2 regions of the Erysipelothrix piscisicarius genome follow, and region 1 is predicted to be linked to the other one. Evidence: a T-box and tRNA genes for the amino acid it is inferred to sense, from the RefSeq annotation. Region 1 holds a T-box; the other holds one or more tRNA genes.

Evidence for each region. The T-box of region 1 lies ahead of serS (serine--tRNA ligase). A T-box ahead of a tRNA ligase gene usually reads a tRNA of that ligase, here a tRNA-Ser.
Region 2: it encodes a tRNA-Ser, which carries the amino acid that the T-box ahead of serS (serine--tRNA ligase) is inferred to sense. The anticodon was not compared.

The regions. Positions count from the first base shown of each region.
Region 1 is NZ_CP034234.1:316,589-324,748, forward strand. Features, by position in the region: gene pyrR (bifunctional pyr operon transcriptional regulator/uracil phosphoribosyltransferase PyrR) at 362-871, shown strand; gene pyrF (orotidine-5'-phosphate decarboxylase) at 884-1,573, shown strand; gene pyrE (orotate phosphoribosyltransferase) at 1,570-2,196, shown strand; partial or broken gene EEI45_RS01560 (IS3 family transposase) at 2,253-3,395, opposite strand; gene tadA (tRNA adenosine(34) deaminase TadA) at 3,487-4,383, opposite strand; RNA gene ffs (signal recognition particle sRNA small type) at 4,405-4,492, opposite strand; gene EEI45_RS01575 (HAD family hydrolase) at 4,591-5,379, shown strand; gene serS (serine--tRNA ligase) at 5,391-6,677, opposite strand; T-box leader at 6,712-6,900, opposite strand; gene gyrA (DNA gyrase subunit A) at 6,978-8,160, opposite strand, start outside.
Region 2 is NZ_CP034234.1:838,357-846,516, reverse strand. Features, by position in the region: gene rpsG (30S ribosomal protein S7) at 1-188, opposite strand, end outside; gene rpsL (30S ribosomal protein S12) at 219-638, opposite strand; gene ytvI (sporulation integral membrane protein YtvI) at 847-1,950, opposite strand; gene EEI45_RS04180 (thermonuclease family protein) at 1,991-2,527, opposite strand; tRNA gene EEI45_RS04175 (tRNA-Ser) at 2,649-2,739, shown strand; tRNA gene EEI45_RS04170 (tRNA-Asp) at 2,765-2,840, shown strand; tRNA gene EEI45_RS04165 (tRNA-Gly) at 2,848-2,921, shown strand; tRNA gene EEI45_RS04160 (tRNA-Asp) at 3,158-3,233, shown strand; tRNA gene EEI45_RS04155 (tRNA-Gly) at 3,237-3,309, shown strand; gene EEI45_RS04150 (hypothetical protein) at 3,422-4,120, shown strand; gene EEI45_RS04145 (ABC transporter permease) at 4,236-6,242, opposite strand; gene EEI45_RS04140 (GyrI-like domain-containing protein) at 6,327-6,725, opposite strand; gene EEI45_RS04135 (FtsX-like permease family protein) at 6,789-8,160, opposite strand, start outside.

The DNA.
Region 1 (8,160 bases):
TATAAAAAATATCATACTGGGAATGACAGTGTTTGATTCGATTTTGGAAAAATATATGAAATAGAGCAAATGCCTTCAGAAAGTGCTTGTAGACTTATGCTTGGTTAGGTGTTCATGTTTTCATAATGTTCCAAACATTGTAATACCTCTTTTAATTTATTCTATCATCAACGTTAAATATGAATAGTTATTATGTTAAGGAGTTGACAGTTAAATCAGAAACGCATATGATTAGTTAGAAATAGGAACCTTTAAAATTGTCCAGAGAGGCAAGCAAGGAAAGAGAAATTACCGCTTCATCTAATGATGAGCCTCTTTTCGTGCGCGAGAAGGGGCTCTTTTCTATGATTGGAGGGAAATGATGACAAAAATGATTATGAACCAAGAAGAAATTCAACGTGCTATGAATCGGATTGCGTTTGAAATTTTAGAGCGTTTCCATGGTGTTGAGAGTGTTGTGCTCTTAGGTATTGAAACACGAGGTATCGATATTGCAACGCGAATCCAGAAGAAACTTGAAAGCATTGAAGGACCGGTTGAATGCATAAGTTTAAACATCCATGCTTATCGCGATGATGTCCGTTCCAAGCAGGCACTCAAGCGATCGGATGCATTAACACAAAAACATGTGGTTATCGTAGATGATGTTTTATTTACAGGACGAAGTGTTCGCTCATCGATGGATGCGATTATTGATTTAGGGCATCCAGCTTCCATTTCCCTTGCTGTACTTATAGATCGAGGCCATCGCGAGTTACCTATTAGTGCAGACTTTATTGGTAAAAACATTCCAAGTTCACTTAAGGAGCGTATTTACGTTCAAACTGTTGAGACTGATGGAATTGATAGAGTTGTACTTGAAACTACGTAAAAGGAGAATATAATGGAAAACGTAATTATTGCATTAGATTTTGATGGAACGGACGCTGCATTAGCATTTTTAGATTTATTCGAGGGTAAGAACCTCTTTGTGAAAGTGGGAATGGAACTGTATTATCAAAGTGGTCCCTCTATTATTCATGAGATTAAAAAAAGAGGACACAAAATTTTCTTAGATCTTAAACTCCACGATATCCCCAATACTGTTGAGCGAACCATGCGTCGTTTAAAAACAATGGGTGTTGACATGACGAATGTTCATGCAGCGGGCGGTCTTGAAATGATGGAGGCGGCACGACATGGGTTTGGTGATGAGAGTGTATTAATTGCGGTAACACAATTAACATCAACATCGGAATTCCAAATGCAACAAGAACAACTTGTCCATGCATCTTTAAACGATTCGGTACTGCACTATGCTGAGCTAACACAGAGTGCTGGCCTTGATGGTGTGGTGTGTTCTCCACTCGAATCCAAACTGATTCGTGAAACTTTGGGAAATGACTTTTTAACCGTTACACCGGGCATTAGACCAAACGCTGCTGATAAAGGAGATCAAAAAAGGGTAACGACGCCTGCTCAAGCGCGTGCAAATGGTTCAAGCTATATTGTTGTGGGAAGACCCATTACGCAAGCCGAAGATCCTGTCTTAGCATATGAACAGATTGTTGCAGAATGGGAGGTCGCATCATGAATACATCTAAAAAAATAGCACAATATCTTCTTGAAGTAGAAGCTGTAACCTTAAGTCCAGATAATCTTTATACATGGGCAAGTGGAATAAAGAGTCCAATATATTGTGATAACCGAATCACAATGAGTTATCCTCATGTTCGAAAATATATTGCGGAAGCCTTTGCAAAAGCAATTCGTGAAACGTATCCAGAGGTAAATTATATTGTTGGAACTGCAACTGCTGGAATTCCACAAGCATGTTGGGTCGCAGATTTATTAGACAAACCCATGGCTTATGTTCGACCTAAACCGAAAGATCATGGGAAAGGGAAACAAATTGAAGGGATGATTCCAAAAGGTTCAAAAGTTATCGTTATCGAAGACTTGATTTCAACTGGGGGAAGTTGTATCAAGGTTTGTGATGCATTGAAAGATGAAGGAATTGAAGTTCTTTGTGTTTATGCGGTCTTTACTTATGAGCTCCAAAAAGCTCTAGTGGCTTTCAATGAAGCAAAAATCACGTTACATACTTTGTCCAATTACTCAACATTGATTCAAGTAGCACGGGAAATGGAAGCGATAACGGACGAAAACCTATCATTACTCCAAGCTTGGGCTGAAAATCCATCTTCATTTAAATAAAAAACTTAGTATATTTGGAACTGACCTAGTTCCTTGGGACTAAAGAAAAAACCAAGTTAGGATGAAGTTAACCGATAATTTACGGGAGATTGATATCCTAGCTTTTCTTGTATTCGATTTTCATTGTAATATTTTAAATAGTTTATCACAGTTTGTGATACAATTTCAGTAGAACCCTTTAGTTCTGGGTTTAATTCGAATGTTTCACACTTTAGCGAGGCATGAAACGATTCGATAGGAGCATTATCAGCGGGTGTACCCTTACGGGACATACTCATGGTAATGCTTTTATTTTTTACTTTGAGTTGATACTCTTTTGATGTATAGACACTCCCTTGATCAGAATGAAGAATACATGGCTGAACGATATCCGGAAGTTGATTTAATGTATCAACCACACATTCTAGGTTTTGTCTGTCACTCAATGTAGACGCAATAATCTCACCATTATATAAATCCATGATCGTAGATAAATAGAGCATCTTATGGCCATAAGGGATGTAAGTGATATCTGTCACCAATTTCTCTAGAGGACGTAGTGATTTAAAGTCGCGATTAATGATATTGGGCATAATGATCTTCGGATTTTGTTTTCGATACCGTTTGACCTAACACGGCATTGACATTGGTGTTTCTGCATTATCTTTGAACAGTGTTCTTATTGATAATTCTTTCTTTCGAATTAATGCAGTTATTTTCGATATCCATAACGAAATTTATTTTCTTTACAAAGTTCAATTACTAATGCTTCATTGACAGAATAATTATTAGACTCTAGTTGCTCTTTTTTAGTCCAACGGTAATACGTTGACTTAGGTACCCCAAAAAGATTCAAGATATCTTTAAGAGATACAGTGTTGCGATACTCTTCAACGAGCTTGATGATTATTTCAGGAACCACATCCTTTCTCTTCAAATACTTTTAATAGTTCAATTTGTTGCTCCAAAGATTTAATTCTAAGTCTTTGTGTTTCTTCGACCGTGTCTCCTTCAGGCCCTTTTCCAAAAGTATATTGCTTGCCTACAGGTTGAGAAAATCGATAGTGTTCACCATTTCGATACCATCTCCACCATGTTTTGACTTGTGTTACATTTTTTATTCCAAGTTCAGTCTGAATAAACCTGCTTGAGTAGCCTGCCAATTTCATTTCTATAACTTTCATCTTTGTCTCATAGCTATGCATAGTTCGTGTTCCCATATAAAAACCTCCTATATTGAACTATTTTACAATAATTCTCATACAAGAGGTTTTTTTCTTTAGTCCCACGGAACTAGGTCAGTTCCTTCCCTTAAATCGGTGTTTTTATATGTTTAATCATTTTAATATGGGAAATACCTACTTCTTCATATATTTCCCCAGTTATTTCAAATCCTTGTCTCTTATATATGTTCATTGCACTCAGTTGTGCGTTCAATTCAATTTTATCAATCCCATTGTTTTCTGCTTGGATAATTGCATAGCGAACTAGTTTGGAAGCAATTTTTTTATTACGATATGGTTTTAGAACTGCGAGTCTTCCAATTTTCATTGTTCTATCAGAGCAATATAATCGCATTGTACCGATAACGTGATTCTGTTGCATTGCAACTACATGACTAACTTGTTGATGGTCAAGGATGTCAAGTTCATCATATTCTTCTGAAGGGTCAATATTTTGCTCATCTACAAATACTTTTTTACGGACATCAAGATATCTTTTAAACATAGATTCATCTACCTTTTTAATTTTCACTTGTTTATTTCGTTGCTGTTTAAAGAAATCCAACATCAGTTGTTTGGTTTTATCTCCTTGTATTCCCGCAATCACTTCTGGATAGTGGTTATAGCCCTCTATCTTCGTAAAATCGATTACCGACCCTAAACAACCACTTTTAGGTTCTTTTGATCCGTAAACAACGGTACTTACCCTTGATTGCATAATGGCTCCTGTACACATTGCACAGGGTTCCAGTGTTACATATAAAGTGCAACCTTCTAAATTCCAAGAACCAAGTGTTTCTCCTGCCTGATCCATCGCAATAATTTCCGCATGCCCAGAAGGTTGGTGTTGCGTTTCTCGAACATTATGACCTCGTCCAATGATTTGATTGTTGTAGACAACGACAGCACCAACAGGAACTTCTTCTTTATCATAAGCTTGAAGTGCTTCTTGATATGCCGCATCCATATATTTGTTATGTTCGATAGTAACGCCCCCTTATATACAAAAAGAGCCACAACACACATAAGAGCTAATGTAAGGCTGCTGCATTCCTGCCCTGACCTGGTTAACTAGATTATGTTGTTGTAGCATAGTTATTATACCAAAACTGTCTTAAAATGCAACCTCTTAAACGACTAATTTAAATGTTCCACGTGAAACATTATGGTATAATTTCAATGGAGGTTTCTTATGATTAAATTAATAGCAACTGATATGGATCACACGCTTTTAGATGATGATTCAAATCTTCCTTGTAATTTTGAAGAGGTGCTTGCGGAGCTCAAGAACAACAACATCCATATGGTACTTGCAAGTGGTCGCACCCTCTTTAGCATTAAGAAGAAGGCCCATGATTATATCGATGATCTTTCGTTTGTTTCTGATAATGGTGCGATCGTTGAACATCAGGGTAAGATACTTTATCAATCTGTCTTTTCAAAACGCGATATTAAGATTGTTACCGAGGTTTTTAGACAATGCAAAGAAACATCGATTATCGCTTCCGGTATTAATTGCGCCTATGTCGAACTTGGTGATCCAGTCCACGAACAATATCTTGAAGAGTATTATCCTGGCTTTGTTATCGTCGATGACTTAACAGACGTTGATCTTAATTTCGTTAAAATAACTGCATGCAGTCTTCATCACACCGTTTCTAATTTCCAAGAGATCGTACAATCAGCTCTAAACGGAACCTTTAATGCCGTTACAGCTGGCGCGGTGTGGATCGATGTTATGAACTCTGATGTTAATAAAGGACAAGGAATCCAGCACCTTCTACAAACGCTTAATATCGATGCTGCGGACATTGTTACGTTTGGTGACTATCACAACGACATCCAGATGTTAAAGCTCGCTGGACGCTCGTATGCCGTTTCTAACGCACACGAAGATGTGAAGCGAATCGTTACTGAGGTAATTGATTCAAATAACAATAATGCGGTAATGAATCAAATTCAAAAATTAATCACTAAATAAAAAAATAGAGCCTATTGATTCGGCTCTATTTTTTTATTAAATCCCATATAGGGTTGTAATGCTTCTGGTATAAGTACGCTTCCGTCTGCTTGAAGATTGTTTTCTAAAAAGGCGATAAGCATTCGTGGTGGTGCTACTACCGTATTGTTTAAGGTATGTGCGTAAACACGTCCTTCTGGTGTGTCAATACGTATTTTTAATCGACGCGCTTGTGCATCTGTTAAATTTGAGCAACTTCCAACTTCAAAATATTTTTTCTGTCTAGGACTCCATGCTTCTACATCAACACTCTTGTTTTTTAAATCGGCAAGGTCTCCGGAACAACATTCGAGTACACGTACAGGAATATCAAGGGTTCTAAAGAAATCTACTGAATTATGATAAAGTTCTTCAAAGAGTGCTGCACTATCATTTGGATGACAAACGACTACCATTTCTTGTTTCTCAAATTGGTGTATACGGTATACACCGCGTTCTTCAATACCGTGCGCGCCCACTTCTTTTCGGAAACATGGTGAGTAGCTGGTAAGTTTGTGTGGGAGCGTTTCTCCATCAATAATTGTATCGATATACTTACCTATCATTGAGTGTTCACTCGTACCGATAAGATAAAGGTCTTCACCTTCAATTTTATACATCATGTTTTCCATCTCTTCAAAACTCATAACACCACTAACAACGTCACGATGAATCATAAATGGAGGGATTCCATAGTCATATCCACGATCAATCATGAAATCACGGGCATAAGTTGTCACCGCTGAATGAAGTCTCGCAATGTCTTTTTGTAAATAGTAGAATCCTGCTCCGGCAACCTTACGTGCGGCATCAAGATCAATTCCACCAAATGACTCCATAATATCCGTATGGTAAGGAACATCGAAGCCTTTATCGATAATTTCACCTACAGTATAACGTTCTACATTTTCGCTATCATCTTTTCCGATAGGAACGTCATCCGCAATAATATTAGGGATTTCCATCATCAAACCTTTAATTTTTTCAAATAGAGGTTCTTCTCTCTCTTCGATTTCTTTTAGTTCAAGGGCGAAGGCCTGTACCTGTTCCTTTACAGCATTTGCTTCTTCAATCTTCTTTTGTCCCATAAGTTGGCCGATTTGCTTACTTAAAGCATTACGTTGCCCTCTTAATTCATCCGCACGTGTTTTAATACCGCGGTATTCGATATCCAAAGCAATGATTTCATCTACCATATTTTCCTTATGATCTTGGAATTTCTTCTTAAGGTTGTCCTTAATAAGCTCAGGATTCGTTCTAAATAGATTAATATCTAACATATTTTTCTCCTTTTGAAAATAAAAAAAACACCTCTTAAGGGACGTATGTACGTGGTGCCACCCTTTTTTCATATGTTCCACGTGGAACATACCTTTAACAGATAACGGTTGTCTTCCGAAATTAATCTCTCCAGGGTGGAACTATAGCGTTTTATAATGATTTTCACCAAACATCATCTCTCTTAAATAAAACAGTTATATTATTCCCTTTCAACGAGTTTAAGTAAATTATAGCGATTATCATATTTTAAGTCAAATAGAATCGAAAGAAAAAAAGCAAGGATTTTATCCTTGCTTTGCTTATTCGGTTATTTCTATTTCTTTGTTTTCAATTTGTACTTCCGGTTCGTTCGTTTGATCGTCTTCGGGTTCCTCATCAACTGTCGGTTGTAGTATTGCTACTTGAGAAACAGAATCCGATTCACCAACATTAATCAATCTTACACCAATTGTTGAACGTCCATAGATTCCGATATTGCTAATCTCTGTTCGAATAACAGTACCCTCGTTTGATATAATTAATGCTTCTTCATCACCGTTAACTGCACGTAATGAAACAAGTTCGCCGTTTTTCTCAGTAATATTTACTGTTTTAACACCTTTAGCACCACGTTTCGTACGGCGGTATTCCGAAATGTCTGTACGCTTACCGTATCCCTTTTCAGTTACCGCTAAAATATATTGACCTTCACGATCCGTCGCAATCCCTACAACTTCACCTTCATCAACATTGAATCCAATAACACCTGACGCTGTACGTCCCATTGAACGAACCTCATTCTCATCGAATCGAACAGCTTTACCGTTGCTTCCTCCGATAATGATTTCGTTGTCCCCGTTAGTCATACGAACACCTACGAGTTCATCATCTTCTCGTAACGTAATTGCAATTTTACCGTTTTGACGGATCGATTCAAATTCTTGAACTTCAACTCGTTTCACTATACCTTGCTTTGTAACGAAGAATGCATATCTCGATTCATCATCTTTGGCAACTTTCACGAGCGTTTTAACGGTTTCTCCTTCTGCAAGATTCAATAAGTTTACAACAGGTATCCCCTTTGATGTTCGGCTTGAAGACGGTACATTAAATCCACGAATACGGTAGACTTTACCAAGGTTTGTAAAGAGTAGTAGATAGTCATGCGTCGACATTGCAATGAATTGATCCACTGTATCTTCATCATAAGTACTAATACCACGTACACCTTTCCCACCACGGTTTTGTGTGTTGAATGAATCAACTGTTGTTCGCTTGATATAACCATTCATAGTCATCGTAACAACAATATCTTCCACCGGAATTAAATCTTCATCCAACATGTCAATATCCGCTTCTACGATTTCTGAACGGCGATCATCACCGAATTTTGTTTTAATTTCGGTCAATTCGTCTTTAATAATGGTAAGTAAGCGATCATGGTTCGCTAAAATATCTTTTAAATCAATAATTAGAATTGTTAATTCATTAAATTCGCTCTCG
Region 2 (8,160 bases), 520 kb from region 1:
TCAAATACTTCCATTGGTTGGCGACCTGTTTTTTCTTCAATAATTGCAAAAGCGTTATAAAGAATTGATTGTGCTAAACCTTTTTTACCATCAATCATGATTCTGTTGATTAAACGTGTTACTAATTTTGAATTGTAAATTGGGTCAGCAACTACGTCGCGCTTTGGAACATGTCCTTTTCTAGGCATTTAATTCACTCCTCTCATTTTTGATGTTAATTAATCTTCTTGTCTTGGTTTTTTAGTACCGTATAGTGAACGGCTTTGACGACGGTCAGTTACACCAGCACAGTCCATTGTTCCACGAACGATGTGGTAACGAACCCCAGGTAAGTCTTTAACACGACCACCACGAATAAGAACAACACTATGTTCTTGTAAGTTGTGACCGATTCCTGGAATATAAGCCGTAACTTCCATACCATTACTCAAACGAACACGTGCATATTTACGTAATGCTGAGTTAGGTTTCTTAGGTGTCATTGTACCAACACGTGTACATACTCCACGTTTTTGTGGACTATTTACTTTAGTTGTTTGACGTTTAATCGTATTTAAACTACGACCTAATGCCGGTGATTTCGATTTGTAAACGCGTTTTGTACGACCTTTTTGAATCAATTGGTTAATTGTAGGCATTAATTTTCTCCCTTCTTAGTTTTTTTGTGCACACAGTACCATGTGTGCCGCGACTCACATATTAATTAGGTTTCCACGAAAGAAACCCAGTATTAATTCATAAGCATTTACATTTTATCACACTAATCGTTGTTGTCAACATATTAAACAAAAAAAATATAATAATCAGAGTGCAGTCAATGTGACTGCATCCGATTATTAATTTCTTCTAGTCCTCTATGGCCGTTTGATTCAAATCTTCATCTCTGCGAAAGATGGTTATTTTACCTTCGTCATGAAGCGTTTTAAGAATTGTTGCCGAGATTGGAAGTGCGAATAAACCTACGAAACCAAACATCTTCAACCCTACATATATAAGGATAAGGGTTGCAAGGGGATGCAATCCAATTTGATCTCCAACAATCTTTGGTTCCAAGATATTTCGAATGACGGTAATAATGATGTAAGTAATCATTAAACCAACACCGAGTGGTGTGTTTCCCATAATGAGTTCAATAATGAACCAAGGAATCATAACTGTCCCAGTACCAAGAACTGGAAGAATATCAATGATTGCTACCATAAAGGCTAATCCTATTGGGTTATGAATTCCAAGAACAAAGAATGCGATTGATAATTCAACAAACGTTAATGACATCAACTTGGCATATGCTCTTAAATATTTTCCTAGAACTGAAATGAGTCCATCTTTAATATCTAAGATTAACGTTCTTTGTTTAAGTGGAATCATTCCCATCACACTATTTACAATCCCTTGATAGTCAAGTGTAAAGAAGAACGATGAAATAATCGCGATAAGGATTGAAATTAATACACTTGGAATCGAGGAAATTAATCGTGTTATAAAGTTTATTGTACCACCCGAAATCCCTTTGAAAATCCCATCGATGCTTTGCACCACAGAGCGACCGATTGATTCAATAATATCAATTACATCAGGGTCGAGATTTACGACCGCACCTTCAACCCAAACAATAATTGATTCGATTGCTGGAGAGAGTGTCGTTTGATAAAAACTTGGAACAGCCTTAGCAAAATTTTGGATGCCTGCAATAACCGCTACCAAGATCCAAAAAATAGCCGCAGCTAATAATATATAGAAAAGAATAACAACTAAAAGTGAAGACCCTTTTTGATTTCCAATTTTTTTCGTTAATTTAGATATTACCGGCTTCAACAAGAATGCAATCACAAAACCAATAATAAAGGGCATCAAGTATTTTGTTGAAAACTTAAGTACTAAAGCAGCAAGACTAAAACTTATTGCAAAATATAAAATATTAATTATAAAATTTTTACGTTTTTCGATCATAATTTCCTCCATCTATAATTTATTTTAAAGATATAGCGATTTAATGTCTACCTTTATCACGCCACAGGCCAATATTTTGCTTTTTCGCTTGATTTTGCAAACGATTCAGTTGATCTACATAAAGATAGTCTCCGTAAATGTATTTCACTTTAGCGTAGCCGCCCGAAACCAGGAGTTCTTGCAAAAGTACATCATCAACACGCACCCACGCTATCACACATCCATACTTGTCGTATTTATCTGCGTTGGGATCATATTCAAGTTCAATCGTTTTTGCACTTTTTAAATGATTGCATGTGAACGAACTTGCCTCTTCAGCATAAAACTGAGGATTGTACTCATCATTTTGACGTAATTCAGGTGTATCAACAGCAATAAAACGAACTTTCTCTTTTTTCCCACCAATGTTTAGCTGTGCTGTATCCCCGTCAATACACTTACTTAGTGTAGCCTGTTCCTTGTTTGAATTTATATTTGGTTTCATAAATTCTGTTAGAATAAATACGATTACTAAAACGGCGAATAGCGTGATTTTAAGTAACATATTTGCAGTCTTTTGTTTATTTTTATTGTTCATAGACTGATTATACCCCAAACAACGGTAAATATTAAAAAAAAACAATAAAAGGCTATTGCCTAAGACCTATTGTTGTGATAATATGAATGAGCACTCAAAGAAGAGCGCAAGAAACAAACTTGGAGATGTACTCAAGTGGCTGAAGAGGTGCCCCTGCTAAGGGTATAGGTCGGGTAACTGGCGCGGGAGTTCAAATCTCCCCATCTCCGCCATTATTTGTTTCTTAAATAAAAAAATGGTCCAGTGGTGTAGCGGTTAACATGCCTGCCTGTCACGCAGGAGATCGCGGGTTCGATTCCCGTCTGGACCGCCATTTTTTTGCAGGTGTAGTTCAATGGTAGAACACGACCTTGCCAAGGTTGAGGCGGGGGTTCAATTCCCCTCACCTGCTCCAAAAATATTAAAATAATATAGAACGTAACGTTCTTTTTTTTTCGTATAATAACTTCATGGTACTTTTTAGAAGTGAATTTTCGTATTTTTCCGTCGTGTTGTTGACTGTAAGGTTGCATTCCAGTGTTGTTTTGAAATCAGACAAAAAAAAACTAGTTTATGTTGTAAAAAAGGCTTGGAATAAGAATATATCTATGGTAATATATATGAGCGTTAAAGGTTTAACGTTTTGCAAATGGTCCAGTGGTGTAGCGGTTAACATGCCTGCCTGTCACGCAGGAGATCGCGGGTTCGATTCCCGTCTGGACCGCCATTTGCAGGTGTAGTTCAATGGTAGAACACGACCTTGCCAAGGTTGAGGCGGGGGTTCAATTCCCTCACCTGCTCCAAACAGTTAATCCAACTCTATAAGTTTACTTATAGAGTTTTTTTTATGATTTTAAATTCTATGATTGGTTTTCGTTCATTATACGTTATAATGCTTTTAAAGGAGGTTTGTGTATGCCTACATCAATCTATTTTATGAATATCATGGACAGCTATCAAATCGTTGTCGCTATAATCAGTCTGTCTGGTGTTTTACTGAGTTCTCTTTTTGGATACATTAGTTCATATCTCGGTAGAAAACAATCTGCAGATACCGAACTCAAAAAAATCAAAGAGAACCATCAGAAGCAAATTGATCAAGAGAAAAAACTTGAGAAGGACACAAAACTTCGTATTGTCTTACAAGAACTCACCGAGGGTTACTATGCGCTAAACTATGACCAATCAATTCCTGGCACTTACTTTAATACAAACGAAGGCCAAGAAGTATTTAATCGTGTTATGTCATTTATCACCGCCTATGGAAATGAACAATCTGTACACACAACCATTTACCTTCAAAAAGCGATTTTTGGGAGTAACTTATTAAGTAACTACTATCAAAGATTGTCCGAATATGTTGAAAACGACCTAACCTATACCATTGATTGGATTCGTTATGAAACGAATGCACTCACATCAATCTTAATTGCTCAGCTACGATATGACATCAGTCATGAATTATTGAATCCAAAAGATCTCATGATGGTGAAGTATAATAACGACAATCCAGTTCTTAGAGATTTTTTTGAATCAGGCGTTGACCTCTTTATCGAAATGCTTGAACTGAAACACTTTGATGCCTACACCGAAAATCATCAAGCATTGAAATAGAAATAAAAAACATACTCCACCATGGATGTAAATCTCTTTTCCGTACTAGTAATTAGGGATTCACTTCAAATGAGTATGTTTTTTATTTGTTTTTTATTTGTTTTTTATTTGTTTTTTATTTGCGTTTTACTTTAATAATACGTTTGCTGTTGAAATAAGTGATCACAAAATAGATCAAGTAGAACATAAAGACAATAACCACTGTTGACACACTGAGTACATTTGATGTGTACCCTAAATTTATAAGGTTTAAATTTCGCTCAACTGCAATCAAACCGACTACCGTATGAATCAATGCAACCCCTAGTGGGATGAAAAAGTATAAGGCCGTCTGTTTCAACAATGCTCGATTAATCATGGCATGTGATGCCCCGATCTTACGCAGGGTTTCATACCGCCCTTGATTATCGCTAGCCTCCGATAACTGTTGTAACGCCAAAATAACGAGACTAACAATAAGAAGCACCATCCCCACATACAGGCCAATTGCAGCAATAATAATTTCAGTTCCCATACCTGTAAGCCCCGAGTTATATCTTGTAAGTACATCGGTATCATAATAATTTGTGAGATCTTGGGTTTGTCTTTCTTGAACATGTTCTAGAATACGTTCAATATCTCCTTCAGTTGAATGTAGTGCATTGCCACTTACTACAGTTTTTATAAAAACATCGGGCCAGGTGGCCTTTATCGAATTGACATCATCTTCATGAGCTACAAGGATTGGATAGCCATTTGACTGATTCGAAAAAATCACAAAATTTGCCTCATCATAAGGTTGTAGGAAATAGTCAACAGAACCTAAGGTTAAGGGTTTTCGATAATCAAGGACATCAACCAAACGCGCACGCATTGTAATGAGATTGTTGTAATCCGGTTGAAAATAGATTTGATTCTTCGAAAGCGTCAACAACGGTTTATTTTGGATGGTTCGAACTTTATTGTAATCACTTAGCGTCATGAGAGCCAAAGGTTCATTAACGGGTTTTTCTTCACCAATATCATCATAAATATTGAATACCTCCGTATCAAAAGATTCCGATCGATAGAGGTTGATTTGAAAACCCGAACTAAAATATTCATTAAGATTTAAATCGTTATAGTAATTTTTCACAGTTCCCACGTCATCATACATAAACGTAAATGAGGCATCATAAGGAATGGTTTCAACCGCAAAATTAGAAATGCGTTTATTAAGGTTTAGCCCCGTCGCTAAAATAGTAATACCAAACAATAAGGTAATGGATACCACGGCCATGACACGATATGTCGAACGAATTTTATTTGAAACTTGTCGAACGACAAATAAATTAAGGTTGCGATAGTATCGTGAGCGGTTTATATGTACAAAATATTCCACAAATTCTGCCATAGATTTAAATAAAAGGATTGTCGCAAAGATTCCAATCCCAACAATAATCGGCATAAAGAAGATAAGTTGCCCTGCTTTAAGAACCCATAAGTAATCAAAAATCAAAATCGCAATCGCCCCAATAAGTTGAAATACCGTCCACCAAACCGAAACATTTCGCAACATCTCTTGTGTTCTATGAGCATTAAACAATTCATTTAACGTAATCTTCCGCAGTTTCCGTTGATTAAGAAACATAATCAATACAAAGATTCCACTAAAACAATAAATCGTTCGCCGCGCCCCCTGTGTTGAAAAGATAAATTGATAGTGAATCGGAACCGCTAGGATTGTCCCCATCAACACACTCGTAATTTGCGTTAAGATATAGCCTGAGAACAGGCCTACTGCAAGTGCAGCCAATCCAATTAAAAATGTTTCTGCCATCAAAATCAATGACATTTTAAAACGTGACATCCCCAAAAGCATGTACAATCCAAACTCTTGTTTTCGTCTGCCAATGATGAAATTATTTGCATAGACGATAAGGAAAGCAAAGATTACGACGACTATAAAAGGTATCACATTGAGGGCTTCTGATACCAGTTCAAACGTTCGTCCCATTTGATTTGTAAGTTCCAAGATTCCCGCTTGATCTTGAAAGGATCCAAAAATATAGAAAAGTGCTACAGAAAAAGCCAGTGTCACAAAATACACGGTATAGTCTTTATAGCTTTTTCGAACGTTTTTAAATGCCATTTTTATGACCATAGTTAGAACTCCTTAGTTGTATTTTATCATATTTCAATAAACGACCACCTTACATTCTCGTAATAAAAAAGAATAACATAAATGTTATTCTACTGCGATAAAGATATCGATACGTCCATCTTCATAGTATTTTTCAAAATCAATGGTATACGCACGTTTTAACTTATCCGATGCCTCCAACGACCAGATCAATTTCCATGTATTTAAAACACCAAATTCATCGGTTACATCAACAGGAAACACTTGATAATCATTGCGTTCGTCCACGACCAACAATTCGCTTGTTTGTTCAAACTCAGTTGCAAGGCCCAGAGAATACAATCCCTTATAGTCTGTCTTGTAGTCCGTATAGACTGCATATTTCGCCGCATCATAATGTGGTAATGATGTATTGAATCGCTCCCACATTGAAGCAAGCTTTTGTTCAAACTCCGGGTCATCAAAACTATTCGTCCGAATATCTTCTCTTATAAATAAATTCATGGAACGCTCCTTTTACACTACAACTATAATACAACATTCTATAAAAAAAACTAGATGAAATCTCTAGTTTCCTTTAATTATTGACTTACTGCCTAAATAGGTTGCAATAAAGTATACAAAATAAATACCGATAACCCCAACACACGTTAAAAGGGTTGGCATAAAACTGGTTGCCTTAAGGCCTGCAAGATCTAAGTTTATATTAACCGCAGATATCCCAACCCATGCATGAACACCAGCCAGCAAGAGTGGTATGAAGAAATACAAGGCAACTTGCTTGAAAATGGCGTGATGCATCATGCCTTCATCCGTTCCCAATTTCTCAAGTACACGATAGCGTACCTGATTATCACTTGCTTCAGAAAGTTGCTGTAGGGCAAGAATGACACCACTACTGATTAAGAAAACAACGCCCAAATAAAGTCCCATAAAAGTAAAAATCAGCTCAATTCCCAATAGCATTTCAAACAGTTGTTCTGAACTAACACTTATAATATCATTGTGATCATATCCCAATTCGTCAAGTTTGTGTTCAATAGATGTTTGGAGTAAACTGCTTTTGTCTGTATTCACATTGTAGATTGTTGTCATCGTTACGGGTTTCGTTTGAGATGCAAGTGTATCATGAAGTGTTTCCGTATTCATGAGTAAGACGACATCATTAAAATCACCATTTCTAATGCTTATCGACTCATCATCACGATCATCAACAACATTATAATCTCCCTTACCCAAGATAACTTTAGCATCCGCTTTTAAGGTTTGATTGTGATGTTTAAGACCATAAGGGTATACACTGTTCGGACTTAAATCAATGGTTGGCTGATTGTGTATGACGCGGATCATATTATAATCCTCAATATCCGCAAGATAGATTCGTGGTTGTTGTTGGCTTTTGGCGTGCATCACAACACTATCGAGTACATCCGCATCATAATCAGTGTTGTAGAGATTCATTGATGCAAAGCCTTCGATGTTCTGGTCCGCAATAAAGGTTTCAATTTCAAGATCACGTTCGATCGATAAGTACGGCACCATTAAGGTGTAATCAAAAGGTGTATTGCGTTTAATTTGTTCATCCATAACTGAATTTAGGTTAAACCCCGTTGATAATGTTGCGATACCAAATAAGAGTAGAAGACTTACAACCGCCATCATCTTGTAAGTAGTATTGACCTTTGAGGCAACTTGGCGAAATACAAAGACATTGAGATTTTTATAATAGAGGCGTTGATTGATCTTCATAAACTTAAGCATAAAGCCGGAAAGTGCTTTAAAAATAACAAACGTAGCAAATGATCCCAAGGCAATAATCAAAGGCATAAAGACCACAAGATGTAAGGGTACAAGTGCCCATTTATAAGCAAGAATCAGTAAAATGACACCTACCATAAATTGTAAAACAGCACGTTTGTTTTCAGCAGTTTCATTGACG